3 regions of the Pseudomonas hamedanensis genome follow, and region 3 is predicted to be linked to each of the others. Evidence: predicted binding sites of a transcription regulator. Region 3 holds the regulator's gene; each other region holds the start of a gene.
What was found. The regulator sigma-54, encoded in region 3, starts transcription at its own class of promoters, with help from an activator protein. The targets are predictions, from matches to a motif close to ANTGGCATNNANNTTGCTNT.
Positions count from the first base shown of each region.

Region 1: a site for sigma-54 is predicted at 6,571-6,590, ahead of glnA (type I glutamate--ammonia ligase). Genes of this name have one in related genera too.
Region 2: a site for sigma-54 is predicted at 4,125-4,144, ahead of HU739_RS08650 (CmpA/NrtA family ABC transporter substrate-binding protein). Genes of this name have one in related genera too.

Region 1 covers NZ_CP077091.1:3,674,464-3,684,527, forward strand. The annotation lists gene HU739_RS15845 (glycogen/starch/alpha-glucan phosphorylase) at 1-1,972, opposite strand, end outside; gene HU739_RS15850 (YkgJ family cysteine cluster protein) at 2,232-2,669, shown strand; gene typA (translational GTPase TypA) at 2,942-4,762, opposite strand; gene thiI (tRNA uracil 4-sulfurtransferase ThiI) at 4,902-6,356, opposite strand; gene glnA (type I glutamate--ammonia ligase) at 6,686-8,092, shown strand; gene HU739_RS15870 (DUF4124 domain-containing protein) at 8,377-8,889, shown strand; gene HU739_RS15875 (DUF4124 domain-containing protein) at 8,886-9,500, shown strand; gene glnL (nitrogen regulation protein NR(II)) at 9,731-10,064, shown strand, end outside.
Region 2 covers NZ_CP077091.1:2,035,755-2,045,818, forward strand. The annotation lists gene rlmKL (bifunctional 23S rRNA (guanine(2069)-N(7))-methyltransferase RlmK/23S rRNA (guanine(2445)-N(2))-methyltransferase RlmL) at 1-1,967, opposite strand, end outside; gene rmf (ribosome modulation factor) at 2,500-2,715, shown strand; gene HU739_RS08645 (quinone-dependent dihydroorotate dehydrogenase) at 3,017-4,036, opposite strand; gene HU739_RS08650 (CmpA/NrtA family ABC transporter substrate-binding protein) at 4,255-5,466, shown strand; gene HU739_RS08655 (ANTAR domain-containing response regulator) at 5,482-6,057, shown strand; gene HU739_RS08660 (nitrate/nitrite transporter) at 6,439-7,650, shown strand; gene HU739_RS08665 (bifunctional protein-serine/threonine kinase/phosphatase) at 7,658-9,328, shown strand; gene nirB (nitrite reductase large subunit NirB) at 9,741-10,064, shown strand, end outside.
Region 3 covers NZ_CP077091.1:3,026,371-3,036,434, reverse strand. The annotation lists gene rapZ (RNase adapter RapZ) at 1-434, opposite strand, end outside; gene ptsN (PTS IIA-like nitrogen regulatory protein PtsN) at 437-901, opposite strand; gene hpf (ribosome hibernation-promoting factor, HPF/YfiA family) at 914-1,222, opposite strand; gene HU739_RS13205 (RNA polymerase factor sigma-54) at 1,296-2,786, opposite strand; gene lptB (LPS export ABC transporter ATP-binding protein) at 2,973-3,698, opposite strand; gene lptA (lipopolysaccharide transport periplasmic protein LptA) at 3,698-4,243, opposite strand; gene lptC (LPS export ABC transporter periplasmic protein LptC) at 4,230-4,802, opposite strand; gene HU739_RS13185 (KdsC family phosphatase) at 4,811-5,335, opposite strand; gene HU739_RS13180 (KpsF/GutQ family sugar-phosphate isomerase) at 5,335-6,309, opposite strand; gene HU739_RS13175 (ATP-binding cassette domain-containing protein) at 6,584-7,393, shown strand; gene mlaE (lipid asymmetry maintenance ABC transporter permease subunit MlaE) at 7,393-8,190, shown strand; gene mlaD (outer membrane lipid asymmetry maintenance protein MlaD) at 8,190-8,657, shown strand; gene HU739_RS13160 (MlaC/ttg2D family ABC transporter substrate-binding protein) at 8,669-9,322, shown strand; gene HU739_RS13155 (STAS domain-containing protein) at 9,319-9,624, shown strand; gene HU739_RS13150 (BolA family protein) at 9,741-9,980, shown strand; gene murA (UDP-N-acetylglucosamine 1-carboxyvinyltransferase) at 10,003-10,064, shown strand, end outside.

The sequences.
Region 1 (10,064 bases), 650 kb from region 3:
CGAAACCGGCAGTGGAAATCTGCTCGGACAAGTCCGCCGCCGGGATGATGCTCTCGGCCAGGCTGACGTTGTAGTTGGGCAGGAACACCACTTTGAGCAAGCCGCGCACCGTCGGGTCGTTGTTCACCACCCGGGCGATGTCGTTGGTCAGCTTGATGATCAGTTTGGCCTGGTGATAACTCGCCGCAGCCTTACCGGCGAAGATTTTCACTCGCGGTACCCAGTCGACTTCCGGCTCGGCGCGAATCGCCTGATAGAGCGCCACGGTGTGCAACAGGTTGAGCAATTGCCGTTTGTACTCGTGGATGCGTTTGACCTGCACGTCGAACATCGCCGCCGGATTGACGGCGATGCCCAGCCGCTCGTGAATCAGATAAGCCAGGGCTTTTTTGCTGTGCAGGCGCTGCTCGGCGAAGGCTTTGCGGAACGCGGTTTTCTCGGCGAACGGCTGCAAATCGAGCAGGCGTTCTTCGGGATTGTCGAGCAGGTCCGGGCCGAGGGCGTCGACCAGCATCGAGGTCAGTTCCGGGTTGGCCTGATACAACCAGCGGCGGAAGGTGATGCCGTTGGTTTTGTTGTTGATTCGCTCCGGGTAGAGCTTGTGCAGTTCGGCAAACACGGTTTTGCGCATCAGTTGTGTGTGCAGGCCGGACACACCGTTGACGCTGTGCGAACCGAGGAACGCGAGGTTGCCCATGCGCACCCGGCGACCGTTGTCTTCTTCGATCAGCGACACCGCGCGCAGCACGTCGAAATCGTGAATGCCCTTGGCCCGCAGCGAATCGATGTGCTGAGCGTTGATCAGGTAAATGATCTGCATGTGTCGTGGCAGCATGCGCTCCATCAAACCTACCGGCCAGGTTTCCAGCGCTTCCGGCAACAGCGTGTGGTTGGTGTACGACAGTGTATCGACGGTGACTTGCCACGCGGCGTCCCAGGCCACGTCATAGACGTCGACCAGTTGACGCATCAGTTCGGCGACGGCAATCGAGGGATGGGTGTCGTTGAGCTGAATCGCAGCGTGATCGCCCAGGGTCAACACCGAGGTGTGCATGTTGCGATGGCGACGCAGCAGATCCTGCAGCGAGGCGGCGACGAAGAAGTATTCCTGACGCAGGCGCAGTTCCTGGCCGGCTTCGGTGCTGTCTGCCGGATAAAGGACGCGGGAGATACTCTCGGCGCGGGCCACTTCGGCGACGGCGCCCAAGTGGTCGCCGGCGTTGAAGCGCTCCAGGTGCAGTTCTTCCATGGCGCGGGCGCGCCACAGGCGCAGGGTGTTCACGCTCGCCCCACGCCAGCCGACCACCGGGGTGTCATAGGCAATCGCCCGCACGGTTTCTGCCGGCGACCAGACCTGGCGGGTTTTGCCATTGGCGTCGGTGACCGTTTCGACGCTGCCGCCGAAACCGATCGGGTAAACCACTTCCGGCCGTTCGAATTCCCAGGGGTTGCCGAAATCCAGCCAGTGCTCGGTTTGCTCCTGTTGCCAGCCATCGACAATCGCCTGGCGGAACAAGCCGTGTTCATAACGAATGCCGTAGCCATGGCCGGCGATACCGAGGGTCGACATGCTTTCCATGAAGCATGCCGCCAAACGCCCGAGGCCGCCATTGCCCAGCGCCGCGTCGGGCTCCAGCAAGCGAATGCGCTCCAGATCGACGCCCAGTTCGGTCAGCGCTTCACGGGCGACGTCGAGCAGACCGAGGTTGCTCAGGCTGTCATAGAGTAGGCGACCAATCAGAAATTCCAGCGAGAGGTAATAAACGCGCTTCTGGCCTTTGCGGTAGATCTGCCGCGTATGGTCCATCCAGTGCTCGACCATGTGATCGCGCGCAGCCAGGGCGATGGCTTCGAACCAGTCATGGTCAAAGGCGTGATCGGGGTCTTTGCCCACGGCGTAGGTGAGTTTGGTCAGGACGGCGTCGCGGAATGCGGCCACCTCTGCTTCGCGAACTAGTGGTTCTTGAGTCATCAATAAGACCTCGAGCGAGCGGGAATTGTCTGAGCCTAGACGGTCTGACCGACGGTATTGGCTCTGGTTCGGCAGCATTTCCTCGGACTGTGCGACAGTCCGACATAACCTTGGCGGATGAGCCAATGAATGCAGGGGCCGTGCCGTCGTACCGGGCAAAATGCAGTGCACACAAAAATATCCGGCGAAAGGTTGTTCAAAATTCCACCCGTCCCGGTATGATCGCGCGCCCTGATGCATACACGCCTGGTAACTCCCGATGATGAAGCCCAACCTGATCGCCGCCGCCGAGATTGATCGTCTCGATACGTGGGCCAAATACTCGGCGCCGATGTGCGGCTCGTGTATCTCCAGCTGCTGCACGCTGCCGGTCGAGGTCAAGATCAAGGACCTGGTGCGCATCGGCGTGGTCGACGAATTCGAACTGGGCGACCCGCCGAAGAACATCGCCAAGCGTCTGCAAAAGGAAGGTCTGGTCGAGCGCTTCAACCAGAAATCGGGGATTTTTACCCTGCAGCGCATGAGCAACAACGACTGCTATTACCTCGATCGTAAAAGCCGCCTGTGCACCATTTATGACAAGCGCCCGGACACCTGCCGCAACCACCCGAAAATCGGGCCGCGACCGGGGTATTGCGCTTATAAACCGAAAGAAGTCGAGCGTGTGCAGAACTTCCGGGCGATCGAGAAGTTTTGAGCTTGATCGTTCCCACGCTCAGCGTGGGAATGCAGCCCGGGACGCTCCGCGTCCTTTCTGAAGCCGAACGCGGAGCGTCCGTTGAGGCATTCCCACGCGGAGCGTGGGAACGATCCAAGATCAAAAGATCGCAGCCTTCGGCAGCTCCTACATGGGAATGCGTATCCCTGTAGGAGCTGCCAAAGGCTGCGATCTTTTTTTGCCTTGAATTCCAGACAAACAAAAACGCCCCCGGTCTCGCGACCGGGGGCGTTTTTCATACCAGGGCTAAATTACGCCTTGGCTTTCTTGGCAGCGCGGGTACGCTCGCTTTCGTCGAGGATCTTCTTGCGAAGACGGATCGACTTAGGCGTGACTTCGCACAGCTCGTCTTCCTGGATGTATTCCAGAGCCTGTTCCAGGGTGAACTTCACCGGTGGAACCAGAGCGATGGTTTCGTCTTTACCCGAAGCACGCATGTTGTCGAGCTTCTTGCCCTTGGTAGGGTTGACGCCCAGGTCGTTGTCACGGCTGTTCTGACCAACGATTTGACCGTTGTAGATCTCCTGGCCGTGTTCTACGAACAGCTTGCCGCGAGCCTGCAGGGTTTCCAGCGAGTAGGTCAGTGCCTTGCCGGTTTCAACCGAAACCAGAACGCCGTTCTGACGGCCGGACATGTGGCCCGACTTGACGGTGTCGTAACGATCGAAGATCGAGGTCAGGATGCCAGCGCCGTTGGTCAGGGTCAGGAACTGGTTACGGAAACCGATCAGACCGCGAGCAGGGATGTTGTATTCCAGACGAACACGGCCCTTGCCATCCGGCACCATGTTGCTCAGATCGCCCTTACGCAGGCCCATCTCTTCCATCACCTTGCCCTGGGATTCTTCAGGGATGTCGATGGTGACGTTTTCGAACGGTTCCTGCTTGACGCCGTCAACTTCACGGATGATCACTTCAGGACGGCCCAGGGCCAGTTCGAAGCCTTCGCGACGCATGGTTTCGATCAGTACCGAGAGGTGCAGCTCACCACGGCCGGAAACCTTGAACTTGTCAGCGGTATCGCCTTCTTCAACGCGCAGTGCAACGTTGTACAGCAGCTCTTTGTCCAGACGGTCCTTGATGTTACGGGACGTCACGAACTTGCCTTCCTTGCCGCAGAAAGGCGAATCGTTAACCTGGAAGGTCATCGAAACGGTTGGCTCGTCGACGGTCAGCGGCTTCATCGCCTCGACCGTGTCCGGGTGGCACAGGGTGTCGGAGATGAACAGCGAATCCATACCGCTGATGCAGACGATGTCGCCGGCAGCAGCTTCTTCAACGTCAACGCGGTGCAGACCGTGGTGACCCATCAGCTTCAGGATACGGCCGTTGCGACGCTTGCCATCGGCACCGATCGCGACAACCGGAGTGTTCGGCTTGACGCGACCGCGAGCGATACGGCCAACACCGATAACACCCAGGAAGCTGTTGTAGTCCAGCGCGGAGATCTGCATCTGGAACGGACCGTCACGGTCAACGGCCGGAGGCGGAACGTGGTCGACGACCGCTTGGTACAGCGGAGTCATGTCTTCCGCCATGGCGGTGTGGTCCAGACCGGCAATGCCGTTCAGGGCCGAAGCGTAAACAACCTGGAAGTCCAGTTGTTCTTCGGTAGCACCGAGGTTGTCGAACAGGTCGAAGATCTGATCCAGAACCCAGTCCGGACGCGCGCCTGGACGGTCAACCTTGTTGATCACCACGATTGGACGCAGGCCGGCTTCGAAAGCCTTCTTGGTCACGAAACGGGTTTGCGGCATAGGGCCGTCTTGAGCGTCAACCAGCAGCAGAACGGAGTCGACCATCGACATGACGCGTTCAACTTCGCCGCCAAAGTCGGCGTGGCCCGGGGTGTCCACGATGTTGATGTGGTAGCCGTTCCAGTTGATGGCGGTGTTTTTCGCCAGGATGGTAATACCGCGCTCTTTTTCCTGGTCGTTGGAGTCCATCACGCGCTCGTCGTTGAGCTCGTTGCGCTCCAGGGTGCCGGATTGACGCAGGAGTTTGTCTACCAGGGTGGTCTTACCATGGTCAACGTGGGCAATGATGGCGATGTTGCGTAGATTTTCGATCACTTGTGTATCTCGATCAGAGGATTCGGTTTGCTGACAAGTCTTGGCAGCGATTAGCAGTAGTGTCCGGCATGGCCGTTACAGCTTGACGGCGGTGTCGGGGGGCCGGTGACGCAGGCCACAGGCAAACAGCCCCGGGCACTTAGCTCGGTCGATAAACGCGCACATTGGCATGCCCCTCACTGAGCAAATGGTGAGCATGCAGGCGACTCATCACGCCTTTGTCGCAATACAGCAGGTACTGGCGAGTAGGGTCCAGTTCCTTGAAACGTGCGTTCACTGCATAGAACGGCATCGTCTGTACTTCTATGCCAGCGAGTTCCAGCGGGTCATCCTCGGCGGCATCCGGGTGGCGGATGTCGATCACGATCTGACCGGCCAGCGCTTCGCTGACTTCTTCAATCTGCAAATCCTGGCCCAATTCGTCGATCACCCGATCGATCGGCACCAGCTTGGCGTTGGCGAGCGCACGCTCGAGCACCGCCATGTCGAATTCTTTTTCTTCATGCTCGACGCGACCGCGCTTGGCGGCGGTCTTTGGGTTGACCGAAATCACCCCGCAGTATTCCGGCATGTGCCGGGCGAAATCGGCGGTGCCGATCTCGTTGGCCGTGTCGATGATGTCCTGCTTGTGCGCGACGATCAGCGGACGCAGGACCAGTTTGTCGGTCACGCAGTCGATCACCGACAGGTTCGGCAGCGTCTGGCTCGACACCTGGGAAATCGCCTCGCCAGTGACCAGCGCATCGATGTGCAAGCGTTCGGCAATCTCGGACGAGGCGCGCAACATCATACGCTTCAAAACCACGCCCATATGACTGTTATCGACTTTGCCGAGGATTTCGCCCAGCACTTCCTCGAACGGCACACTGACAAATAGCACGCGTTGCGAGCTGCCGTACTTCTTCCAGATGAAATGCGCGACTTCCATCACGCCCAATTCATGGGCGCGCCCGCCCAGATTGAAGAAGCAGAAATGCGCCATCAGGCCGCGACGCATGATCTGGTAGGCCGCCACGGTGGAGTCAAACCCACCGGACATCAGCACCAGCGTCTGCTCCAGCGCACCGAGCGGGTAGCCGCCGATGCCGTTGTGCTGGCTGTGGATCACGAACAACCGTTTGTCGCGAACTTCGATACGGACTTCGATTTGCGGCGCCTTGAGGTCGATTCCGGCAGCGCCACACTCGCGACGCAACTTGCTGCCGACGTACTTTTCGACGTCCATCGAGCTGAAAGGATGCTTGCCCGCACGCTTGCAGCGCACCGAGAAAATCTTCCCGGCCAGCGCATCGCCATAGTGCTGTTTGCACTTTTCGGTGATGTCGTCGAAGTCGCCCAGCGGGTACTCGTCGATCTGCAGAAAATGCGCAATGCCCGGCATGCAGGTCAGGCGCTCGCCCATCTCTTTCAAGGCTTTGGGGTCGGTAACGCGGGTTTCCAGTTCGAGATTGTCCCACACACCGCTCACCACCACGGCCGGGTCCAGGTCACGGAGCACGGTGCGGATGTTCTTGGCCAACTGGCGGATGAACTTCGTCCGGACAGGTCGGCTTTTGATGGTGATCTCGGGGAAGACTTTTACGATTAGTTTCATGAAAACAGCGCGCGAACGGCCAGCCGAAAAAGGGGGGCGCGGATTATAGCGGAAATTGCTCAAGGTTTAACCAGTTAATGTGCAGAAGGTTTTGCTCGCACCAAAACGGGTCATTTTCGATTGAAGACGCTACATTAGAGGGCGAGATTTTCCGCAATCCAGCGCTTTGCACCTTAATAGGGGTGAATTTGGGGCAAAAAACCCATGCTGGGGCACTGGCATGCAATTTGCTCCCTTGTGAGGCAGGTTGCCTTGGCAGAGTATTCGCGCCGGCATCACCCACATTTAAGGGCATCCACTACCAAGCCCTAAGCCACCCGGAGGACAGTATGTCGAAGACGGTTCAACTCATCAAAGATCATGACGTCAAGTGGATTGATCTGCGCTTCACGGACACCAAAGGCACTCAGCACCACGTGACCATGCCGGCTCGCGATGCGCTGGATGAAGACTTCTTCGAAGTCGGCAAAATGTTCGACGGCTCCTCCATCGCTGGCTGGAAAGGCATCGAAGCCTCCGACATGATCCTCATGCCGGTTGACGAAACCGCCGTTCTCGACCCGTTCACCGAAGACGCCACCCTGATCCTGGTGTGCGACATCATCGAACCTTCGAGCATGCAAGGCTACGACCGCGACCCACGTGCGATCGCCAAGCGCGCCGAAGAACACCTCAAAGCCACCGGTATCGGTGACACCGTGTTCGCAGGTCCAGAGCCTGAGTTCTTCATCTTTGACTCGGTGAAATTCAAGTCGGACATCTCCGGCTCGATGTTCAAGATCTACTCCGAGCAAGGTTCGTGGATGTCCGACCAGGACGTCGAAGGTGGCAACAAAGGCCACCGTCCAGGCGTCAAGGGCGGCTACTTCCCGGTTCCGCCGTTCGACCATGACCACGAAATCCGTACCTCCATGTGCAACGCGCTGGAAGAAATGGGCCTGACCGTCGAAGTTCACCACCACGAAGTGGCGACCGCCGGCCAGAACGAAATCGGCGTCAAGTTCAACACCCTGGTGAAGAAAGCCGACGAAACCCAGACCCTCAAGTACGTTGTGCACAACGTTGCTGACGCTTACGGCCGCACCGCGACCTTCATGCCGAAGCCACTGTACGGCGACAACGGCTCGGGCATGCACGTACACATGTCGATCTGGAAAGACGGCAAGAACACCTTCGCTGGCGAAGGCTATGCCGGTCTGTCCGATACCGCGCTGTACTTCATCGGCGGCATCATCAAGCACGGTAAGGCCCTGAACGGCTTCACCAACCCGGCGACCAACTCCTACAAGCGTCTGGTACCAGGCTTCGAAGCACCGGTCATGCTGGCCTACTCGGCTCGCAACCGTTCCGCTTCGATCCGTATTCCTTACGTGTCGAGCCCGAAAGCCCGCCGTATCGAAGCACGTTTCCCGGATCCGGCAGCCAACCCGTACCTGGCCTTCGCAGCACTGCTGATGGCCGGTCTGGACGGTATCCAGAACAAGATCCACCCAGGCGACGCTGCTGACAAAAACCTGTACGACCTGCCGCCTGAAGAGGCGAAAGAGATCCCACAAGTTTGCGGCAGCCTGAAAGAAGCCCTGGAAGAGCTGGACAAGGGCCGCGCGTTCCTGACCAAGGGCGGCGTGTTCTCCGACGACTTCATCGACGCTTACATCGCGCTGAAATCGGAAGAAGAAATCAAGGTTCGCACCTTCGTACACCCACTGGAATATGAGCTGTACTACAGCTGCTGATCCGGTAGCGCTGCGTAACGCAGCGTGACAAAAAGAGGCCTTCTTCGGAAGGCCTTTTTTATTGCCCGGATTTTATGGCCAACCAAGCCCCCTGTAGGAGTGAGCCTGCTCGCGATCGCGGTGGGCCATTGAAAAAGCTGGCGACTGACACGACGCCATCGCGAGCAGGCTCACTCCTACAGGGGATTTGTGGCGGCTGAATGATTCTGGATATGTTCCCAGTTGGGCCAACCGCCGCACCTGGCCTATGCTGCTATCCATCGTTTCCAACCCCGGTCGATTTCATGGGTCGCACCTTGCTCTTCCTTCTGCTGCTGACCGCCCTGCCCGCCGTCGCGCAGATCTACAAGTACACCGACGCCAACGGCAATACCGCGTACAGCAATCAGCCGCCGGACGGCGTGCAGGCACAACCGGTCGAGCTGCCGCCGCTCAATCGGGTCGAGCCGCAAACGCCGGCTGCGGCACCTGCGCCCGCCGCCGCCGAGCGCCAGGCGCCGCGCAATGCCTATGAGATTCTCGAGCTGGCCGGCCTGCCCGGCGATGAAGCCCTGCGCGCCAACAACGGCACCTTCACCGTCACTGTACTGATCAAGCCGCGCCTGCAACCGCCGCATCAGCTAAGGCTGGTACTCGACGAACAACCCTATGGCCAGCCAAGCAATGTGCCGGTTCTGCAATTGGTGAATATTGATCGCGGCGAGCATCGACTGGCCGTACAGGTGATCGACGGGCAAACCGTCATCCAGCAGAGCGCGCCCGCCGTCTTCACCGTGCAGCGGGTGCATACGCCATGAGGGTTTTATGGCTGGTCCTCTGCTGCCTGGCCCTGCCCGCTACGGCGCAAGTCTTCACCTACGTCGACGCCCAAGGCAATCGTGTCTACACCGATCAGCCGCGAGCCAACGCCCAGCGGGTGCCGATCGCGACCAGTAATAGCATGTCGGCGCCAACCGCCACTGCGCCGAGCGCCCCGGCCAGAAAACCAGCGCAACAGCCGCCGTTCCACTACGACATGCTGCGCATTCTGATCCCCGAACCCGACGCGACGATTCGCAACAGCGCCGGGGAACTGATCGTCAGCGTCACCAGCGAACCCGGCCTGCAGAGCGGTCATCGCTATCGCCTGCTGCTGGACGGCAAAAGTACCGGTGAGCCTGGACTCAGCCCGGTGTTCCCGCTGGCCAACATCGATCGTGGCAGTCATAACCTCTCGATCGAAATTCTCGACGCCCAGGGGCGGACGATCGAGCGCACGGCCAACCAGCCTTTCCACATGCTGCGTATCTCCCTGGCGCAGAAACGCCAGGTCAAACCCTGCGTTGCCGATGACTATGGCGTGCGTCCCGAATGCCCGCTGAAAGACAAACCGCCCGAGCCGAAAAACCCCTTCCTGCGTTTCTTCTAACGCCTTTGTGCATTGCGCACTATATTGGTGCAACAACTCGCAGCGTACTCATATCCCAACCCATTTTGGTTCGAAACTTCCCGCTTGAGCTGGCTCCGTGCCATACAAACGCGCGTCAAACGCCTGTTTCAGGCGCCGAACGCTTCTTTTCGGAGCCTTGGTTTGGTTTTTGCATTTTCCTTTTATCAGCGCTTTGTTCTCGCGCACGCCTTGCTCCAAAAGGGGTCCAGATGACCATAAGCGACGCAATCCACCGTTTGCTGCTCGACAACCTGACCACGGCGACCATCCTGCTCGATGCCGAACTGCGCCTTGAGTACATGAACCCGGCGGCAGAAATGCTCCTGGCCGTGAGCGGCCAGCGCAGCCACGGACAATTCATCAGCGAGCTGTTTACCGAATCCCCCGAGGCGCTCAATTCTCTGCGCCAGGCCGTGGAGCAGGCGCACCCGTTCACCAAGCGCGAAGCGATGCTCACTGCCCTTACCGGACAGACCCTGACGGTGGATTACGCGGTAACGCCGATCCTGAGTAACGGCGCGACTTTGCTGCTGCTGGAAGTTC
Region 2 (10,064 bases), 990 kb from region 3:
GCCATCACGTCGCCCTGCTCCAGACGGTTCTTGTCCGAAAAGCCGTTCAGCGACAGGTTGCGACGTGCCCAGTCCAGATAGGTTTTCGACAGGTCGACGCTGGTGGTACTGCGCGCCCCGCCCTTGGCCGCGTGCACGCTGGCGGTCGCGGTGTAGCAGAACAGATTGAGGAAGCGCTTGCCGGCGGCCTCTTTCTGAATGCGCATGCGCATCGGCCGGTGATCGAGGAACAGGCCGGTGTCGAGGTAATCGGTGAGGTTGACCAGCAACTTCACACCGCCTTCATTCACCTCGACGAACTTGCCCTGCGCAGCCTGACGCTCGTACTGCTTGGTGCCGCTCTGGCGCTCGCGGCGCTTGACCACTACGCGGTTCTTGTCGACGTTCAGTGCCTGCGGGATCGCGGCCAGGGCGTCGAACATCCGTGCCGAGGCTTTTTCCGGGTCGATGGATTTTGGCGCGGCGTATTCCTGGACGTGCACCCAATCGTGGTACAGGTCGATCGCCATCGCGTATTCCGGCATGTCGGCATCATAAACGCGGTAGCAATCGATGCCTTCGCGCTTGACCCACTTGCCTATCGCCTTGAGGTTCTTTTGCAGGCGGTTGGCAAACATCTGCCCGCCTTCGCTCAAGCGCGGTTGCTCGATCACCGGTGCCGGCGCGGGTGTCGGTTTGATCGGGTTGCCGTTCTTGTTGAACTTGCGTTCTTGCGGCTCGTCCGGGGTCTGATCGTAGGCCGCTTGCTCGCGCTCGGCCTGACGCTGTTCCGGAGTGCGGCGCTCGCCAGTGACGAACTGATCCGGCAACACCTTGATCAACAGCAGCTTGCACGGCAACGCGCCATTCCAGAACGAATACTGTTTGTGGCTGCGGATGCCCATGCGCTTGCCCAGATCAGGCGCGCCGGTAAACACCGCGGCCTCCCAGTTCAGGCAGGCCTGGCGCAGGCGCTCGCCGAGGTTCTGGTAGAGGTACAACAGGCTCGCTTCATCGCCGAGACGCTCGCCGTACGGCGGGTTGCAGATCACCAGACCTTTCTGGTTCTGGTCCGGACGCGGCTCGAAGGTCGCGACTTCGCCCTGATAGATCTTGATCCACTCGCTCAGACCGGCGCGCTCGACGTTGTTACGGCCCGGTTGAATAAGGCGTGGGTCGGCTTCGTAACCGCGAATCCACAGCGGTGGCTTGGCCAGGCCGGCCGCAGCACGTTCGACGGCCTCTTCGTGAAGTTTTTTCCACAGCGCCGGTACGTGACCGAGCCAGGCAGTAAAACCCCACTGCTCGCGACGCAAGTTCGGCGCCATGTCGGCGGCGATCATCCCCGCTTCAACGAGGAAGGTGCCGACACCGCACATCGGGTCCGCCAGTGCGCCGCCTTCGGCGGCAATGCGCGGCCAGCCGGAACGGATCAGGATCGCTGCCGCGAGGTTTTCCTTCAGCGGCGCGGCGCCCTGCTGCAAGCGATAACCGCGCTGGTGCAGGCTGTGGCCGGAGAGATCAAGGGAGAGGATCGCTTCGCCGCGATCCAGACGCAGGTGAATGCGCAGGTCCGGGTTGAGCTTGTCGATCGACGGACGGTCGCCTTGCGGGGTGCGCAGTTTGTCGACGATGGCGTCTTTGACTTTGAGGGCGCCGAAGTGCGTGTTATCGATGCCCGAGCCGTGACCGCTGAACTCAACGGCCAGGGTGCCGTCGCTGAGCATGTGGTCCTGCCAGTCGATGTCGAGAACGCCGTGGTACAGGTTTTCGGCGTCTTTCATCGGGAAACGTTTGAGTACCAGCAACACGCGGTTGGCCAGACGTGACCAGAGGCACAGGCGATACGCGGTTTCCATGGTTGCCATGCCACGCACGGCGGAGGTGTGCTCGCGCGCGTCTTCAAGGCCAAGCCCGACGGCTTCCTCGATGAGCAGGCCTTCGAGGCCTTTGGGGCAAGTGAGGAAGAGTTCGAAACGGTCGGACATGGTATTTCCAGAGCCTTTGGCTAGTGAATCGGCAACGCATTGCCGACCCGGTTTTCAATCAGGCGCTTTTCTAAAAGAACGCCCGCGTGGCACGAAGGTGTGCCGTTCCGTCCCCGCTGCTCGGGTTAAAAGAGCTTAGATGCCAGGACAGATAAAAAAGTTGGCGAAATAAAAAGTCTTAAAGCGACCCTTCGTCGCTTAGTACCCCAGCGCGAACGTAGGTCATTCTCACTTAAGCATTAACCCCATCATCCAGCGCAGCGCCGATCATACCGGGGTTTGCCGAAAAAACGTCGATGAAACACATCTTTACTTATGGCTGTAGCACTACTTTCGTTACGTGCTTATGACAAAACGATCATTCCCTCGGTGTGACTCATTGGTTAGAACTGAGCACAGGTTGACGTCGCAACGGCGTCAACACCTTGGCTCGCCACGCCGGCAGCGAGCCGCATCATGGCAGGTTTCTTTCTGCCAGGCCTCGGTTGAGGTCGACGCGACACAAACAGTCAACAAGTGAGGGAAACACCCTATGAGAAGACTTAAGCGTGATCCGTTGGAAAGAGCATTTTTGCGCGGATATCAATATGGCGTTGGTGGCAAATCCCGTGAGCTTTGCCCATTTACTCTACCGTCGGTACGCCAAGCCTGGATCAACGGCTGGCGAGAAGGACGCGGCGACAACTGGGACGGTATGACCGGCACTGCGGGAATCCACAGACTCAACGAACTTCACGCCGTCGGCTGACACAGGGCATTTATTCCGACACGACAATCTGACTAGCAACGAATTAACCACGCACGTCCTTCCCGGACGGCGGGCTACGGCCCAGGGGCTCCTTTGAGGAGCCCTTTTTTATGCCCGGAAACAAGGTTTACAGAGATCCCTGTGGCGAGGGGATTTATCCCCGCTCGGCTGCGCAGCAGTCGCGACGTCTGAATCTTCAACTTACCCGGCACATCGCGTTTGAAGGATTTGGGGCTGCTGCGCAACCCAACGGGGATAAATCCCCTCGCCACAAAGGCTCCCCACAAGTTTTCAGTAAGACTTAGCGCAGCGCGGCGATGGCATCCACCGATTCGCGAATCAGCGCCGGGCCTTTATAGATGAAGCCCGAATAGATCTGCACCAGGCTCGCACCCGCTTCGATCTTCTCTGCCGCATGCTTGCCCTCGGTAATCCCGCCTGCGGCGATGATTGGCAAGCGTCCCGCCAGCTCGGCGGCCAGCACCTTCACGGTGTTCGTGCTCTTGTCGCGCACCGGCGCACCGGACAGGCCGCCCGCCTCGTCGCCATGTTCCATGCCTTCAACCCCGACACGGCTGAGGGTGGTGTTGGTGGCAATCACCGCGTCCATGCCGGTTTCGATCAGTGCCTGTGCGACCTGAGCGGTTTCTTCGTCGGTCATGTCCGGCGCGATCTTGATCGCCAGGGGCACGTGCTTGCCGTGGCGCAAGGCCAGTTCGGCGCGACGGGTGGCCAGGTCGGCGAGCAGTTGCTTGAGCGAGTCACCGAACTGCAGGCTGCGCAGGCCCGGGGTATTTGGCGAACTGACGTTGACTGTCACATAGCTGGCGTGGGCGTAGACCTTGTCCAGGCAAATCAGGTAATCGTCGACTGCACGCTCGACCGGGGTGTCGAAGTTCTTGCCGATATTGATACCCAGCACGCCCTTGTATTTCGCCGCGGCCACTCGCGCCAGCAGGTTATCCACGCCAAGGTTATTGAAACCCATGCGGTTGATGATCGCCTCGGCTTCCGGCAGGCGGAAGATTCGCGGCTTCGGATTGCCCGGCTGCGGACGCGGCGTCACGGTGCCGATTTCGACAAACCCGAAGCCCAGTTGGGCAAAGCCATCGATGGCCGCGCCGTTCTTGTCCAGACCGGCGGCCAGACCCACCGGGTTGGGAAATTCCAGACCCATGACCGTCACCGGCACTTTTGCCGGCGCCTTGCACAGCAAGCCGTTAAGGCCCAAACGCCCGCCCGCGCCGATCAGGTCCAGCGACAGATCGTGGGAGGTTTCCGGGGAAAGTTTGAACAACAGCTGACGGGCCAGGGTGTACATGGGCGGCGATGACTCGGGCGGCGAAAAGAGGCGGCGATTATAGCCGGGCATCGCCCCACCGCGCGAGGCGCACGGACAAATCGCTGGCACTGGCATATGCCTTGCACCGATGCAGTATCAGCGCGCAGACCAATGGCGGCAGGCGGGTAAGGACAATGGCGTCGTTTCCGGGGTTGCAGCGCAACATCCGGGACGGCGTTTTTTTTGAGGTGGGTTGTATGAATGAACTTTCGCCAGGGCCGCTGGCCTGGGTCAATGGCAGCGATGCCCCGGAAAAAACCGCGATCAACCTTGGCTTCATGGCCCTGAGCGATTGCGCCTCGGTGGTCGTCGCCGCGACACAGGGTTTCGCCCAGCCTTACGGCCTGACGTTGAATCTCAAGCGCCAGGCCTCATGGGCGAACCTGCGCGACAACCTGGTCAGCGGCGAACTCGATGCCGCGCACAGCTTGTACGGCTTGATTTACGCGGTGCACCTGGGCATCGGCGGTGTCGCTGCGACCGACATGGCGGTGCTGATGGGCCTGAACCAGAACGGGCAGAGCCTCAACCTTTCGCACGGCCTGCAAACCCTCGGTGTGACCAGTCCTGAAGCGCTGGATCGGCACGTGCACCAAAGCCGCGCAAAACTGACCTTCGCCCAGACCTTCCCCACCGGCACTCACGCAATGTGGTTGTATTACTGGCTGGCAAGCCAGGGCATCCATCCATTGCAGGATGTCGACAGCGTGGTCGTGCCGCCGCCGCAAATGGTCGCGCACCTGCAAGCCGGCCGCATTGACGGTTTCTGCGTCGGCGAACCGTGGGCCGCCAGCGCTGTGCAGCAGGATCTGGGCTTCACCCTCGCCACCAGCCAGACCATCTGGCCCGACCACCCGGAAAAAGTCCTCGGCTGCACCCGCGAATTCGTCGAACAGTACCCGAACACCGCGCGAGCCCTGGTCATGGCGATTCTGGAAGCCAGCCGCTTCATCGAAGAAAGCGCGGAGAACCGGCGCAGCACGGCACAACTGCTCAGTGCCGCCGAATACCTCGACGCGCCCGCCGCCTGCATCGAGCCACGCTTTCTCGGAGACTACGCCGACGGCCTCGGCAATCGCTGGCAGGACCCGCATGCGCTGCGCTTTCACGCTCAGGGCGAGGTCAATCTGCCGTACCTCTCCGACGGCATGTGGTTCATGACGCAATTTCGCCGCTGGGGCCTGCTGCGCGAAGACCCGGATTACCTGGCCGTGGCGCGTCAGGTTCAACAGCTGGACGTTTATCGCGCCGCGGCCAGCGCCGTCGGGGTCACTGCCGGGAGCACCGACATGCGCAGCAGCCAGTTGCTCGACGGCAAAATCTGGGATGGCAGCGACCCGGCCGGCTATGCGCGCAGCTTTCGCTTGCACGCCCTGAGCGACGACGCTCCCCTTCTTGCCCGCCGCTGACAGGAGACCGCGAATATGTTGCGCATTCTGCTGATCAACGACACCGCGAAAAAGGTCGGCCGCCTGAAAGCCGCGCTGACCGAAGCCGGTTTCGAGGTGATCGACGAGTCCGGCCTGACCATCGACCTGCCCGCGCGCGTCGAAACGGTGCGCCCGGACGTGATCCTGATCGATACCGAGTCACCGAGCCGTGACGTCATGGAGCAAGTGGTGCTGGTCAGCCGCGACCAGCCACGGCCGATCGTGATGTTTACCGACGAGCATGATCCGGGGGTGATGCGTCAGGCGATCAAGTCCGGGGTCAGTGCCTACATTGTCGAAGGCATTCACGCACAGCGCTTGCAGCCGATTCTCGACGTGGCGATGGCCCGCTTCGAAAGCGATCAGGCCCTGCGCGCGCAGTTGCAGGCGCGCGACCAACAACTGGCCGAGCGCAAGCGCATCGAGCTGGCCAAGGGCTTGTTGATGAAAATGAAGGATTGCAACGAGGAAGAGGCCTACACCCTGATGCGCCGCCAGGCCATGAGCCGCCAGCAGAAGCTGATTCAGGTGGCGGAGCAGATCATTGCCATGAGTGAGTTGCTGGGCTGACCGATCGTTCCCACGCTCTGCGTGGGAATGCATCCCGTGACGCTCTGCGTCACTTCGCAAGAGCGGACGCGGAGCGTCCCTGGCGGCATTCCCACGCGGAGCATGGGAACGATCTGACCCTTCTGTAGGAGCTGACGAGTGCAACGAGGCTGCGATCTTTTCAAGCCTTGGCACAAATCTCGCTATGTAAACCGCACAGGTAACCAACGGCGGTTGCCCCACCTACGACAAAGACGTCGCTCACCCCGTTCGCCCCCCGGCGAATCAGGTAGCGGCGTTTTTGCGTTTTGGCCCCACAGACCGGGGCCGGTGGTGCGGCCGTGCGGCGCTCCACCTGCTGTACATGACTCCTTTCGAGACTCTTTTCAGCCGAGGTGCGCGATGAATTCAAGCTTCTGGAAATCCGGCCATACCCCGACCCTGTTCGCGGCCTTCCTGTATTTCGACCTGAGCTTCATGGTCTGGTACCTGCTCGGCCCGCTGGCGGTGCAGATTGCCGCCGATTTGCACCTGACCACGCAACAGCGCGGCCTCGTCGTCGCCACGCCGATCCTGGCCGGTGCGGTGTTGCGCTTCGCCATGGGCATGCTGGCCGATCGCTTGTCGCCGAAGACGGCCGGACTGATCGGCCAGGTCATCGTCATTTGCGCGCTGTTCGGCGCGTGGAAGCTCGGCATCCACAGTTATGAACAGGCGCTGATCCTCGGTCTGTTCCTCGGCATGGCCGGCGCCTCGTTCGCCGTAGCCCTGCCGCTGGCCTCGCAGTGGTATCCGCCAGAACATCAGGGCAAAGCCATGGGCATTGCCGGTGCGGGCAACTCCGGCACCGTGTTCGCCGCCCTGCTCGCCCCGGTGATTGCCGCCGCGTTCGGCTGGAGCAACGTGTTCGGTTTCGCTCTGATCCCGCTGATCCTGACCTTGGTGCTATTTGCGTGGCTGGCGAAAAACGCCCCACAGCGGCCAAAACCGAAAGCCATGGCCGACTACTTCAAGGCCCTTGGCGATCGCGACAGCTGGTGGTTCATGTTTTTCTACAGCGTAACCTTCGGCGGTTTCATCGGTCTGGCCAGCGCCCTGCCCGGCTACTTCAACGACCAATACGGCCTGAGCCCGGTGACCGCCGGCTACTACACCGCGGCCTGCGTGTTCGGCGGCAGCCTGATGCGGCCGCTGGGTGGCGCACTGGCGGATCGCTTCGGCGGCATTCGCACGCTGCTGGCGATGTACACCGTGGCGGCCATCTGCATCGCGGCCGTGGGCTTCAACCTGCCAAGTTCCTACGCGGCGCTGGCACTGTTCGTCTGCACCATGCTCGGTCTCGGCGCCGGTAATGGCGCGGTGTTCCAGTTGGTGCCCCAGCGCTTTCGTCTGGAAATCGGCGTGATGACCGGGCTGATCGGCATGGCCGGCGGGATCGGTGGTTTCGCCTTGGCCGCCGGCATGGGCGCGATCAAGCAAAGCACCGGCAGTTACCAGCTTGCCCTGTGGTTGTTCGCCAGCCTGGGCATCCTCGCCTGGTTTGGTCTGCACGGGGTGAAACGCCGCTGGAGAACCACCTGGGGTTCGGCGGCCGTCACGGCGGCACGGGTCTGAGGCTTCAATGGCCCTGCAATTGAGCTTTGCCGAAGCCAGCGCCACCGGCCCGCGTGCGGAAAACCAGGACGCTTTGCGTTCGGTGACACCGGCGCCGGCGCTGGCCGCGAGCAAGGGTTATCTGTTCGCCATTGCCGATGGCGTCAGTCAATGTGCCGATGGCGGCCTCGCCGCGCGCTCGACCTTGCAGGCCCTGGCACTGGACTATTACGCCACCCCGGAAACCTGGAGCGTGGCCCAGGCACTGGATCGCCTGTTGCTCGCGCAGAACCGCTGGCTGCAGGCCAATGGCGGTGGGCAGCCGCTGCTCACCACCGTCAGCGCGCTCGTCATGCGTGGCCGGCGGTTCACCCTCGCCCATGTCGGCGACTGCCGGGTCTATCGCTGGCACGCCGACAGCCTGCAACGGATCTCCGAGGATCACGTCTGGGAGCAACCGGGCATGCAGCATGTGCTCAAACGGGCGCTGGGGCTGGATCAACATCTGGTGCTGGACTTTCTCGACGGCGAGCTGCGTGACGGCGAGCGTTTTGTGCTGCTGAGCGACGGAGTGTGGTCGACCCTGGGCGATACCGCGATCGCCGCGATCTTGCGCGATCAGCCCGATCTGCACAGCGCCGCCCGCACCTTGATCAACGCCGCGCATCTGGCCGGAAGTCAGGACAATGCCAGTGCCTTGCTCGTTCGGGTCGATCATGTCGGCGAGGCGAACCTTGGCGATGCGCTGATTCATTTGCAGCAATGGCCCTTGCCGCCAGCGCTGAAACCCGGCCAGGCTTTTGAAGGCTGGCAAGTGCAGGGCATTGCCGCGCAGAGTCAGCAATCGCTGTTGTATCGGGTCACGGACGGACAGGGCCTGCCATGGCTGCTGAAAACCCTGCCCTCGCGTTCAAGCGCTGATGCTCAGGCCGGGCAAGCGCTGCTGTCTGAGGAATGGTTTCTCAAACGCGTGGCCGGCCGCCATTTTCCTGAAGTCCATGCCTGCCATCAGCGTCAGCATTTGTACTACGTGATGCGTGAATATTCCGGCATGACTCTGGCGCAGCGCTTCCAGCAGAGCGGCCCGTTGCCGATGGCGCAGTGGCAGGACATCGCCGAACGGCTGTTACGTGCGGTCGGGTTGCTGCATCGGCGGCAGATTTTTCATCGCGATATCAAACCGGAAAACCTGTTATTGGCCGATGACGGCGAGCTGCGGGTGCTGGATTTCGGCCTGGCGTATTGCCCGGGGTTGTCCGAAGACACGCCGTCAACGCTGCCGGGAACGCCAAGCTTTATCGCCCCGGAAGCGTTTCGCGGGGATCCGCCGAGTGCACAACAGGATTTGTATGCGGTCGGCATCACCCTCTATTACCTGCTGACCGGGCACTTTCCCTACGGTGAGATCGAAGCGTTCCAGCGCCCCCGATTTGGCGTGCCTGTCAGCGCCAGTCGCTATCGGCCGGACTTGCCGGAATGGCTGGCGCAGAGTCTTGAGCGCGGCGTGGCCGCTGACCCGCAACAACGGTTCGAAACGGCCGAAGAGTGGTTGCTGGAGCTGGAACAGGGCGAGCGGCGCAGTTTGAGTGTCAGGCCCCGGCCTTTATTGGAGCGGGAGCCGTTGAAGGTCTGGCGGACCATGGCGTTGGTGGCCTTGCTTGGGAATGTGCTGCTGCTCGTGTTGTTGTTTCACAGCTGAGACCGAAGTGCGGCTATCGCGAGCAGGCTCACTCCTACAATTTGAAATGCGTTCCCCTGTAGGAGTGAGCCTGCTCGCGATGAGGCCAGGCCTGACACCACAGATCTTCAGGAATTAACGCGCCACGAACGAGCAACACGCCTCGATTCGGTGCAAAAAAACCACCCACCCCATCCCCAATCCCCAATAAACCCGCCCCCATCCAAGTTGGCACAACCACTGCATTACTCTTCTCACCATACATAAAAGCCCAACCTTCAACGATGAAGGCTGCGCTTCCCGAGAGAACGGGACCAGGACAAAGGCGTCCTCGCTAGGCAACTAGCGGGACGCCTTTTTTTGTTGGCGCAAAATTTGTCGAGCAAGGCCCGACGGCCCACCAGAGGCCAGCCGCAGCTCCCCGGAGAACCTGATGAAAAAACTCAAACTGGTGATGATCGGCAATGGCATGGCCGGGGTCCGCACCCTGGAAGAATTGCTCAAGCTGAGCGACGAGCTCTATGACATCACGGTCTTCGGTGCCGAACCGCACACCAACTACAACCGCATCCTGCTATCGCCGGTGCTGGCCGGCGAGCAAACCTTCGAAGAGATCGTGCTCAACGACCTCGACTGGTACCTGGAAAACAACATCAAGTTGCTGCTCAACCGCAAAGTGGTGGAGATCGACCGGGTCAAGCGCCGGGTGATCGCCGAGGACGGCACCGAAGCCGAATACGACCGGCTGCTGATCGCC
Region 3 (10,064 bases):
TTCAGGTGCGTGGTGTTGATCTTCAGGTCAGCCAGATCGGCAATCGGGCCGAGCAGGGCGCTTTCATCCTTGATCGCCTCGGCCAGCGAACGGTCGGCATTGCTCAGCGGGTGACGACGGCGCGTCTCGGAGAAACGCTTGAGCAGGGTTTCTTCGTCGGCATCCAGATACAGCACATCGCACTGAATGTGCTTGCTCCGGGCATCTTCGAGCAGTTCAGGGAAGCGCGACAGGTGGCTCGGCAGATTGCGCGCATCGATCGACACGGCGACCAGCGGCTGTGCCAGTTCGGTGTGGATCAGCGCGCGTTCGGCCAGTTCCGGCAGCAGGCCAGCCGGCAGGTTATCGATGCAGTAATAGCCGTTGTCCTCAAGGACATTCAGGGCGGTACTTTTACCCGAGCCCGAACGGCCACTGACGATGATCAAACGCATGATTAGTGCCCGTTCTGTTCGTCCAGGACGACTTTGTACAGCGCTTCGCTGCTTGGCGCGCTGCGCAGTCTGTCGCGCACTTCCTTGCGATCGAGCATGCTGGCGATCTGGCGCAGCAATTCCAGGTGTGCATCGGTCGCAGCTTCCGGTACCAGCAACACGAACAGCAGGTCCACCGGGGCGCCATCGATGGCGTCGAAATCAATCGGGGCTTCAAGGTGCATCAGCGCGCTGATCGGCGACTGGCAACCCTTGAGGCGGCAGTGGGGAATGGCGATGCCGTTGCCAAAACCGGTGGAACCGAGTTTTTCACGGGCAACCAGGGCCTCGAAGACATCCTGCATCGCCAAATCCGGCACTTCGCGGTGGATCAGGTTGGCAATCTGTTCGAGGGCTTTTTTCTTGCTGCCGCCCGGCGCGTTCACTTGGGAACGGCCGGGGGTCAGGATGGTTTCAAGTCGGATCATGGGATAGGGGGGTTAACGACCGGTCGCGCCCTGGAGGAGGCTTTGGGTCTTTTCCTTATGCTTTTTGAGTTGGCGATCCAGCTTGTCGGTGAGCAGGTCAATGGCGGCATACATGTCGTCATGCTCGGCATTGGCAACTACTTCTCCGCCGGGAATATGCAGCGTGGCTTCGATTTTCTGCTTGAGCTTCTCGACATTCAATATGACTTGCACGTTGGTGATCTTGTCGAAATGCCGCTCCAGTCGGTCGAGTTTTTCGCCGATGTAGGTGCGCAGAGGTTCGGTCACTTCCAGTTGGTGTCCACTGATGTTGACTTGCATACAGCTTCTCCTTCGTTGCCAGTGCATAAAGCGGCAGGCCGAAAAGCCTGCCACTGGAACGCTGTAACGTGGCTTACATCAACCGTTTGCGCTCGCTCGAAGGCGCGATCCCGAGGGATTCGCGGTACTTGGCGACCGTGCGGCGAGCCACCTGAATGCCTTGTGCCTCCAGTAAACCAGCGATCTTGCTGTCGCTCAACGGCTTTTTCTGATTTTCCGCGGCAACCAGTTTTTTAATGATCGCGCGGATCGCCGTGGACGAGCATTCGCCGCCTTCGGAGGTGCTGACGTGGCTGGAGAAAAAGTATTTCAGTTCATAAATACCGCGTGGGGTATGCATGAATTTCTGCGTGGTCACCCGGGAAATCGTCGATTCATGCATGCCTACGGCTTCGGCGATGTCATGCAGGACCAGCGGCTTCATCGCTTCGTCGCCATATTCCAGGAAGCCGCGTTGGTGCTCGACAATCTGCGTGGCCACTTTCATCAGGGTTTCGTTGCGGCTTTGCAGGCTCTTGATGAACCAGCGCGCTTCCTGCAACTGATTGCGCATGAAGGTGTTGTCGGCGCTGGTGTCGGCGCGCTTGACGAAGCCGGCGTACTGGGCGTTGACGCGCAGACGCGGTACGGATTCCTGATTCAGCTCGACCAGCCAGCGTTCGTTGTCCTTGCGCACGATAACATCGGGGATGACGTACTCGGCTTCGGTGGACTCGATCTGCGAGCCCGGACGCGGATTAAGGCTCTGAACCAGTTCGATGACCTGGCGCAGCTCATCTTCCTTGAGCTTCATGCGGCGCATCAACTGGCTGTAATCGCGGCTGCCCAGCAGGTCGATGTAATCGGCGACCAGACGTTTGGCCTCGGCCAGCCACGGCGTCCGGGCCGGCAACTGACGCAGTTGCAGCAGCAGGCACTCGCTGAGGTTGCGGGCGCCGATGCCGGCGGGTTCGAACTGCTGGATGCGATGCAGGACGGCTTCGATTTCGTCCAGCTCGATGTCCAGTTCCGGATCGAATGCTTCAAGGATCTCGTCGAGGGTTTCGTCGAGATAGCCCTGATTGTTGATGCAATCGATCAGTGTCACGGCGATCAGCCGGTCGGTGTCGGACATCGGCGCGAGATTCAGTTGCCACAGCAGATGGCTTTGCAGGCTTTCGCCAACGGATGTGCGGGTGGTGAAATCCCACTCGTCGTCATCGCTGCTGGGCAGGCTGCTGGCGCTGGTCTGGTAGACGTCTTCCCAGGCGGTATCGACCGGAAGTTCGTTAGGGATGCGCTCGTTCCATTCGCCTTCCTCGAGGTTATCCACCGTCGGGGCGGCTTCCTGGTAGGACGGTTCCTGAATTTCGGCGGGCTTTTGTTCGGTGCTGTCGGCCAGCGGGTCGGAATTGTCGAAGTCGTCGCCTTCTTCCTGGCGTTCGAGCATCGGATTGGATTCCAGGGCCTCCTGGATTTCCTGTTGCAGATCCAGGGTGGACAATTGGAGCAGGCGGATGGCCTGTTGCAGCTGCGGTGTCATCGTCAGCTGCTGGCCCATTCTCAAGACTAGCGATGGTTTCATGGCAGGGGCTTAACACCTTATTCGCCGGCGCTATGCGCCATCCACTACAGGGCGCCGAAGCGCCAAACTTAAGCAAATTATATGCCTGAAACTGAAGTGTTTGCCTAGAGCGCTGTAACAATTAAAGCGTATTAAATTCCGGCTCGAATCGATACGGCGCCCGGGCGGCTCACCGGGCACTGTCGCTTACAGGCGGAATTCGTGACCCAGATACACTTCCTTGACCAGATCGTTGGCCAGAATGGTTTGCGCATCGCCTTCAGCGATCAGTTGGCCATCGTTGACGATATAGGCGGTTTCGCAGATATCCAGGGTCTCACGGACGTTGTGGTCGGTGATCAGAACACCGATGCCCTTGGCCTTGAGATGGTGAATGATTTGCTTGATGTCGCCGACCGAGATCGGGTCGACACCGGCGAACGGTTCGTCGAGCAGGATAAATTTCGGCGCGGTGGCGAGGGCGCGAGCGATTTCCACACGGCGACGCTCACCGCCGGACAGGCTCATGCCGAGGTTGTCGCGAATGTGGCTGATGTGGAATTCCTGCAGCAGGCTTTCCAGCTCCTTGCGACGGCCGGCCTTGTCGAGTTCCTGACGGGTCTCAAGGATCGCCATGATGTTGTCGGCCACCGACAGTTTGCGGAAGATCGACGCTTCTTGCGGCAGATAGCCGATACCGGCCTTGGCGCGACCGTGCATCGGCTGGTGGCTGACGTCCAGATCATCGATCAGCACTCGACCCTGATCGGCCTGCACCAGGCCCACGATCATGTAAAAGCAGGTCGTCTTGCCGGCGCCGTTCGGACCGAGCAGGCCGACGATCTGGCCGCTGTCGATCGACAGGCTGACGTCACGCACGACCTGGCGGCTTTTATAGGCCTTGGCCAGGTGCTGAGCTTTCAGAGTTGCCATTACTGGGTTTTCTCGTCGGTTTTCTTCTTCGGCTGGATCACCATGTCGATGCGCGGACGCGCTTCGGTGACTTTGCTGCCCGTGGCGCGACCGGCGCTGGCGAGTTTCTTCACGGTGTCGTAGACGATTTTCTCGCCTTGGGTGGTGTTGTTGTCTTTGTCGACAACCTTGGCCTTGTCGATCAGCACGACGCGGTTCTGCGCGGCGTGGTACTGGATCGTCACGCCCCAGCCCTGTACGGGCTTGCTGTCGCCAGCGGTCTGCAGTTGTTCGAAGTAGGCCAGGTTGCCGACCGAAGTTACCACATCGATATCGCCGGCCTGGGTGCGGGTGATGGTCACGGTATTGCCTTTGACGATCATCGAACCCTGGGTAATGATCACGTCACCTTTATAGGTGGCAATGCCATTCTTGTCGTCCAGTTGGGCGTCGTCGGCCTGAATGCGGATCGGTTGCTGCTGATCGTTCGGCAGGGACCAGGCGCTCACGCTTCCCAGTGCTGCGCCCAGACTGAGCAAAATAGGGAGGGTTTTAACGAGCCTCATACTGTCCTCTTACGTTCGATTGCAGGTGTATCCTGCTTTCCTTCAGGTACGCTTTCATTCCGACGCCAGTCGATACACCGCCAGCGCCCTCGATTCTAACGGGTTGCGCGGTCTGCGCATATTCTTGCTGCGGGAACACGGTCATGCGGGTGCTGGTGATCAGGGTGCCGCGATTTTTCTCATCGGTACGCTGTACGCGCACCGAGTCGATCAATTCCACTTCGGTACCGCCCGAATTCACTTCGCCGCGCTCACTGGTCACGTGCCATGGGAAGTCGGTGCCGCGATACATGTTCAAGTCCGGTTTGGTGACCAAGGTGACGTCGGTAGCCTTGACGTGCTCGGCCTTGTCGGAGGTCATCTCGTACTGCACTTTGCCGTCCGGCAGATACTGAATGGTGTGCGTGTTGGTCGCGTACCAGTCGATCGGGTTTTCGGCGGTCGACACCGGCGGCTTGTCGAGAAAGCGCTCCGGGCTGATATTCCAATAGCCGACCGCAGCGAAGATCGCAGCGATGCAGCCGAACAGCAGGAAGTTGCGAAACTTTTTGCTAAACATGGCTTGGCTCACAGGTACGCGGCGTTGGCCGCATCGAGGCGGCCCTGGGCGCGCAGGATCAATTCGCAGAACTCGCGGGCGGCACCTTCGCCGCCGCGGGCGCGGGTCACGCCGTGGGCATGTTCGCGGACGAAATCGGCAGCGTTGGCAACGGCCATGCCCAGGCCCACGCGGCGGATCACCGGCAGGTCAGGCAGATCGTCACCGAGGTAGGCGACCTGTTCATAGCTTAGGCCCAGTTGGGCCAGCAGGCCGTCGAGAACGACCAGTTTGTCCTCGCGCCCCTGAAACAGATGAGGAATGCCGAGGTTTTTCGCTCGGCGCTCGACCACCGGGGTTTTGCGACCACTGATGATAGCCGTCTGCACGCCGGCATTCATCAGCATTTTGATGCCCTGGCCGTCGAGGGTGTTGAACGTCTTGAACTCGCTGCCGTCTTCGAGGAAATACAGACGTCCGTCGGTAAGGACGCCATCGACGTCGAAGACTGCCAGTTTGATCGCTTTGCCGCGTTGCAGCAGATCGTTGCTCATTACATGACTCCTGCGCGCAGCAGATCGGAGAGGTTGAAGGCGCCGATCGGGCGGTCCTCCTCGTCGACGACTACCAGGGCGTTGATTCGGTGGTCTTCCATGATTTTCAGGGCTTCGGCGGCGAGCATCTCGGGCCGGGCGGTCTTGCCGTGCGCGGTCATCACCTGATCAATGGTGGCGCTGCGGATATCGATGGCGCGATCCAGGGTGCGACGCAAGTCGCCGTCGGTGAAGATCCCGGCGAGCCTGCCGTCGGCTTCAAGGATGACGGTCATGCCGAGGCCCTTGCGGGTCATCTCCATCAGCGCGTCCTTGAGCAAAGTGCCGCGTTGCACCTGCGGCAGCTCCTGGCCGGCGTGCATGACGTTTTCCACTTTCAGCAGCAGACGACGCCCAAGCGCTCCGCCCGGATGAGAGAAGGCGAAGTCTTCAGCGGTAAAGCCGCGCGCCTCCAGCAGCGCCACCGCCAGGGCGTCGCCCATGACCAGCGCTGCCGTCGTCGACGAGGTCGGCGCCAGGTTCAGCGGGCAGGCTTCGTGCTCGACGTGAACGTTGAGATTGACCTCGGCGGCCTTCGCCAACGGCGACTGCGGGTTACCGGTGAGGCTGATCAACTGGATGCCCAGGCGTTTGATCAGGGGCAGCAAGGTCACGATTTCATTGGTCGAGCCGGAGTTCGACAGGGCCAGGATCACGTCGTCGCGAGTGATCATGCCCATATCGCCGTGGCTGGCTTCGGCCGGGTGCACGAAAAACGCCGGGGTGCCGGTGCTGGCCAGGGTGGCGGCAATCTTGTTGCCGATGTGCCCCGATTTGCCCATGCCGACCACGACCACACGCCCCTTGCTGGCCAGAATCATCTCGCAGGCGCGCACGAAATCGGCGTCGATATGGGGCATCAAGCCTTGAACGGCTTCCACTTCGAGGCGGATGGTGCGTTGTGCCGATTGAATCAGGTCGCGGGTTTTGCTCATGTCAGGAATCGTTTAGCCCGATGAAAAGGCGGCGATTATAGCGGTTTAGTTGCAAAGCCTCACGTAAGTTCGTCGTGCTTTGTCATTACTCGTTACCAAAACCCTCTAAAAGAAGCGGCGACCCTCTCATGTCGCTGATCTGCGAGGGGTTCAGGCTTGGGCGCTTGGCCTTTGCAGTGATATAGTTCGCCGCCAGTTCGGCCTGCCCGGGATGTAGGTGCTTTCCACTGAAAGCCTGGCATCCAAGTGAGAGGCTGCATCGCAAGGAGTTTAGATGAGTGCCGATAACGCCTACGCGGTCGAGCTGAAGGGAGTTTCCTTCAAGCGCGGTGCGCGCAGCATTTTCAATAACGTCGATATTCGCATCCCGCGCGGCAAAGTCACCGGCATCATGGGGCCTTCCGGGTGTGGCAAGACCACGCTGTTGCGCATGATGGGCGCGCAGTTGCGCCCGTCCAGCGGCGAAGTCTGGGTCAACGGCCAGAACCTGCCGACGCTGTCGCGCAGTGATCTGTTCGATGCGCGCAAGCACATGGGCGTGCTGTTTCAGAGTGGCGCGCTGTTTACCGATCTCGATGTCTTCGAGAACGTGGCGTTCCCCCTGCGTGTGCATACCCAACTGCCGGAAGACATGATTCGCGATATCGTTCTGCTCAAATTGCAGGCGGTGGGTTTGCGTGGCGCCATCGATTTGATGCCCGATGAATTGTCCGGCGGTATGAAACGCCGTGTGGCACTGGCGCGTGCCATTGCGCTGGATCCGCAGATTCTCATGTACGACGAGCCCTTTGTCGGCCAGGACCCCATCGCCATGGGCGTGCTGGTGCGCCTGATCCGTCTGCTCAACGATGCGCTGGGGATCACCAGTATCGTGGTCTCCCACGACCTGGCAGAAACCGCGAGTATCGCCGACTACATCTACGTCGTGGGCGACGGCCAGGTGCTGGGGCAGGGCACGCCGGACGAGTTGATGAACTCGCAAGAACCGCGCATTCGTCAGTTTATGACCGGCGACCCTGATGGCCCGGTGCCGTATCACTTTCCAGCGACGGATTACCGCGCAGATCTTCTGGGGAAGCGCTGATGCGCAGAATTTCATTGATAGAACGCGTGCGCCGGTTTGGCGAAGCGGCGATCGACGCCGTTGCGGTGTTTGGTCGTGCGACCTTGTTCCTGTTTCATGCCTTGCTGGGCCGCGGCGGCATCAGCGGCGGTTTTGGCCTGCTGGTCAAACAGCTGCATTCGGTAGGCGTCATGTCGCTGGTGATCATCGTGGTCTCCGGCATCTTTATCGGCATGGTCCTGGCCCTGCAGGGCTTCAGTATTTTGTCGAGTTATGGTTCCGAGCAGGCGGTGGGGCAGATGGTTGCCCTGACGCTGTTGCGCGAGCTGGGTCCGGTGGTCACAGCGTTGCTGTTTGCCGGGCGCGCCGGTTCGGCGCTGACAGCCGAAATTGGCAACATGAAGTCCACCGAGCAGTTGTCCAGCCTGGAGATGATCGGTGTCGATCCGCTCAAGTACATCATCGCCCCGCGGCTGTGGGCTGGTTTCATTTCCCTGCCAGTGCTGGCGATGATCTTCAGTGTGGTGGGCATCTGGGGCGGTTCGTGGGTGGCCGTCGACTGGCTGGGCGTGTATGAAGGCTCCTACTGGGCGAACATGCAGAACAGCGTGAACTTCGTCGACGACGTGCTCAACGGAGTGATCAAAAGCATCGTTTTCGCCTTTGTCGTGACCTGGATCGCCGTATTTCAAGGCTATGACTGTGAGCCCACTTCCGAGGGGATCAGTCGTGCCACTACCAAGACCGTGGTGTTTGCCTCGCTGGCAGTGCTCGGCCTGGACTTTATTCTGACCGCTTTGATGTTTGGAGATTTCTGATGCAAAACCGCACCCTGGAAATCGGTGTCGGCCTGTTCCTGCTGGCAGGGATCCTGGCTTTGCTGCTGCTCGCCTTGCGGGTCAGTGGCCTGTCTGCGACTTCGTCCACCGACACTTATAAACTGTATGCCTATTTCGACAATATCGCCGGTTTGACGGTCAGAGCCAAAGTGACCATGGCCGGTGTAACCATCGGCAAGGTCACGGCAATCGATCTGGATCGCGACAGCTTCACCGGTCGGGTCACGCTGCAAGTGGATAAAAAGGTCGACAACCTGCCGGTTGATTCCACAGCGTCTATCCTGACCGCGGGTCTGCTGGGCGAGAAATACATCGGTATCAGTGTCGGCGGCGAAGACACCCAGTTGAAGGATGGCGGAACCATCCACGACACGCAGTCGTCACTGGTACTGGAAGACCTGATCGGTAAATTCCTGCTCAATACCGTTAGCAAAGACGCCAAATGAGGAGCTTTTGAATGATCTCTATCTTGCGACGTGGCCTGTTGGTGTTGCTCGCGGCACTGCCGTTGATGGCTAACGCTGCGCCGGGACAATCGGCACATGATCTGATTCAGGACACGACGAACCGGATGCTTGCCGACTTGCAGGCCAACAAAGAGAAATACAAGCAGGATCCACAGGATTTCTACACCGCGCTGAACAACATTGTCGGCCCCGTGGTAGATGCCGAAGGCATTTCCAAGAGCATCATGACGGTGAAGTATTCGCGTAAGGCGACGCCCGAGCAGATGCAGCGCTTTCAGGAAAACTTCAAGCGTGGCCTGTTCCAGTTCTACGGGAACGCGCTGCTTGAGTACAACAACCAGGGCATCACCGTCGATCCTGCCAAGGACGAGTCGGGCGATCGCACCAGCGTCAACATGACCGTCAAGGGCAGCAATGGCGCGATCTATCCGGTGCAATACACGCTGGAAAAGATCGGCGGCGAGTGGAAACTGCGCAACGTGATCATCAATGGCATCAACATTGGCAAGCTGTTCCGTGATCAGTTTGCCGACGCGATGCAGCGCAATGGCAACGACCTCGACAAGACGATCAACGGTTGGGCCGGTGAAGTGGCCAAGGCCAAGCAGGAAACCGACAAAGCTGCTGCGAAGCCAGCGCAATGAGTGAGGCGGCAGTGCGTATGAGTGATGTCGACGAGCTTGTGCTCAGTGGCGTGCTGGACTATCGCACCGGGCCGGACCTGAGAAGGGAAGGCCAGGCGCTGATCAAGTCGAGCAAGGCAAGCTCGTTGGTCATCGATTGCTCGGCGGTGAAGAAGTCCAGCAGCGTCGGTTTGTCGTTGCTGCTGTGCTTCATGCGCGATGCGCAGTCGGCCGGCAAGTCCGTCAGCATCCGCGCCATGCCGGAAGACATGCGCGAAATTGCAGAGGTCAGCGAATTGACCGAGCTGTTCGCGACACACTGATCCCGCATCCGCAACAAAAGCCCCCCGTCAGAGTCCTGCATTGCGGGGTTCGCAGGCGCGGGGCTTTTTTGTATGATGTCCGACCCGTGCGCACAGGGCGCCGATTGAGGTTGAGCATGCAGGCCGTAGAAGTGAAAAACTTCCTTGAAGGGAAGCTGCCAGGAATTCAGGTAGAAGTTGAAGGCGAAGGCTGCAACTTCCAGCTGAACGTGATTAGCGATGAACTGGCGGCGTTGAGCCCGGTCAAGCGTCAGCAAAGCATCTATGCCCATTTGAACCCATGGATCGCTGATGGCAGCATCCACGCGGTCACTATGAAATTTTTCAGCCGCGCGGCCTGGGCCGAGCGCACCTGAGCCCTAGGGCGTCGAGATACTAATGGATAAATTGATTATTACCGGTGGCGCTCGTCTTGATGGCGAGATCCGCATTTCCGGCGC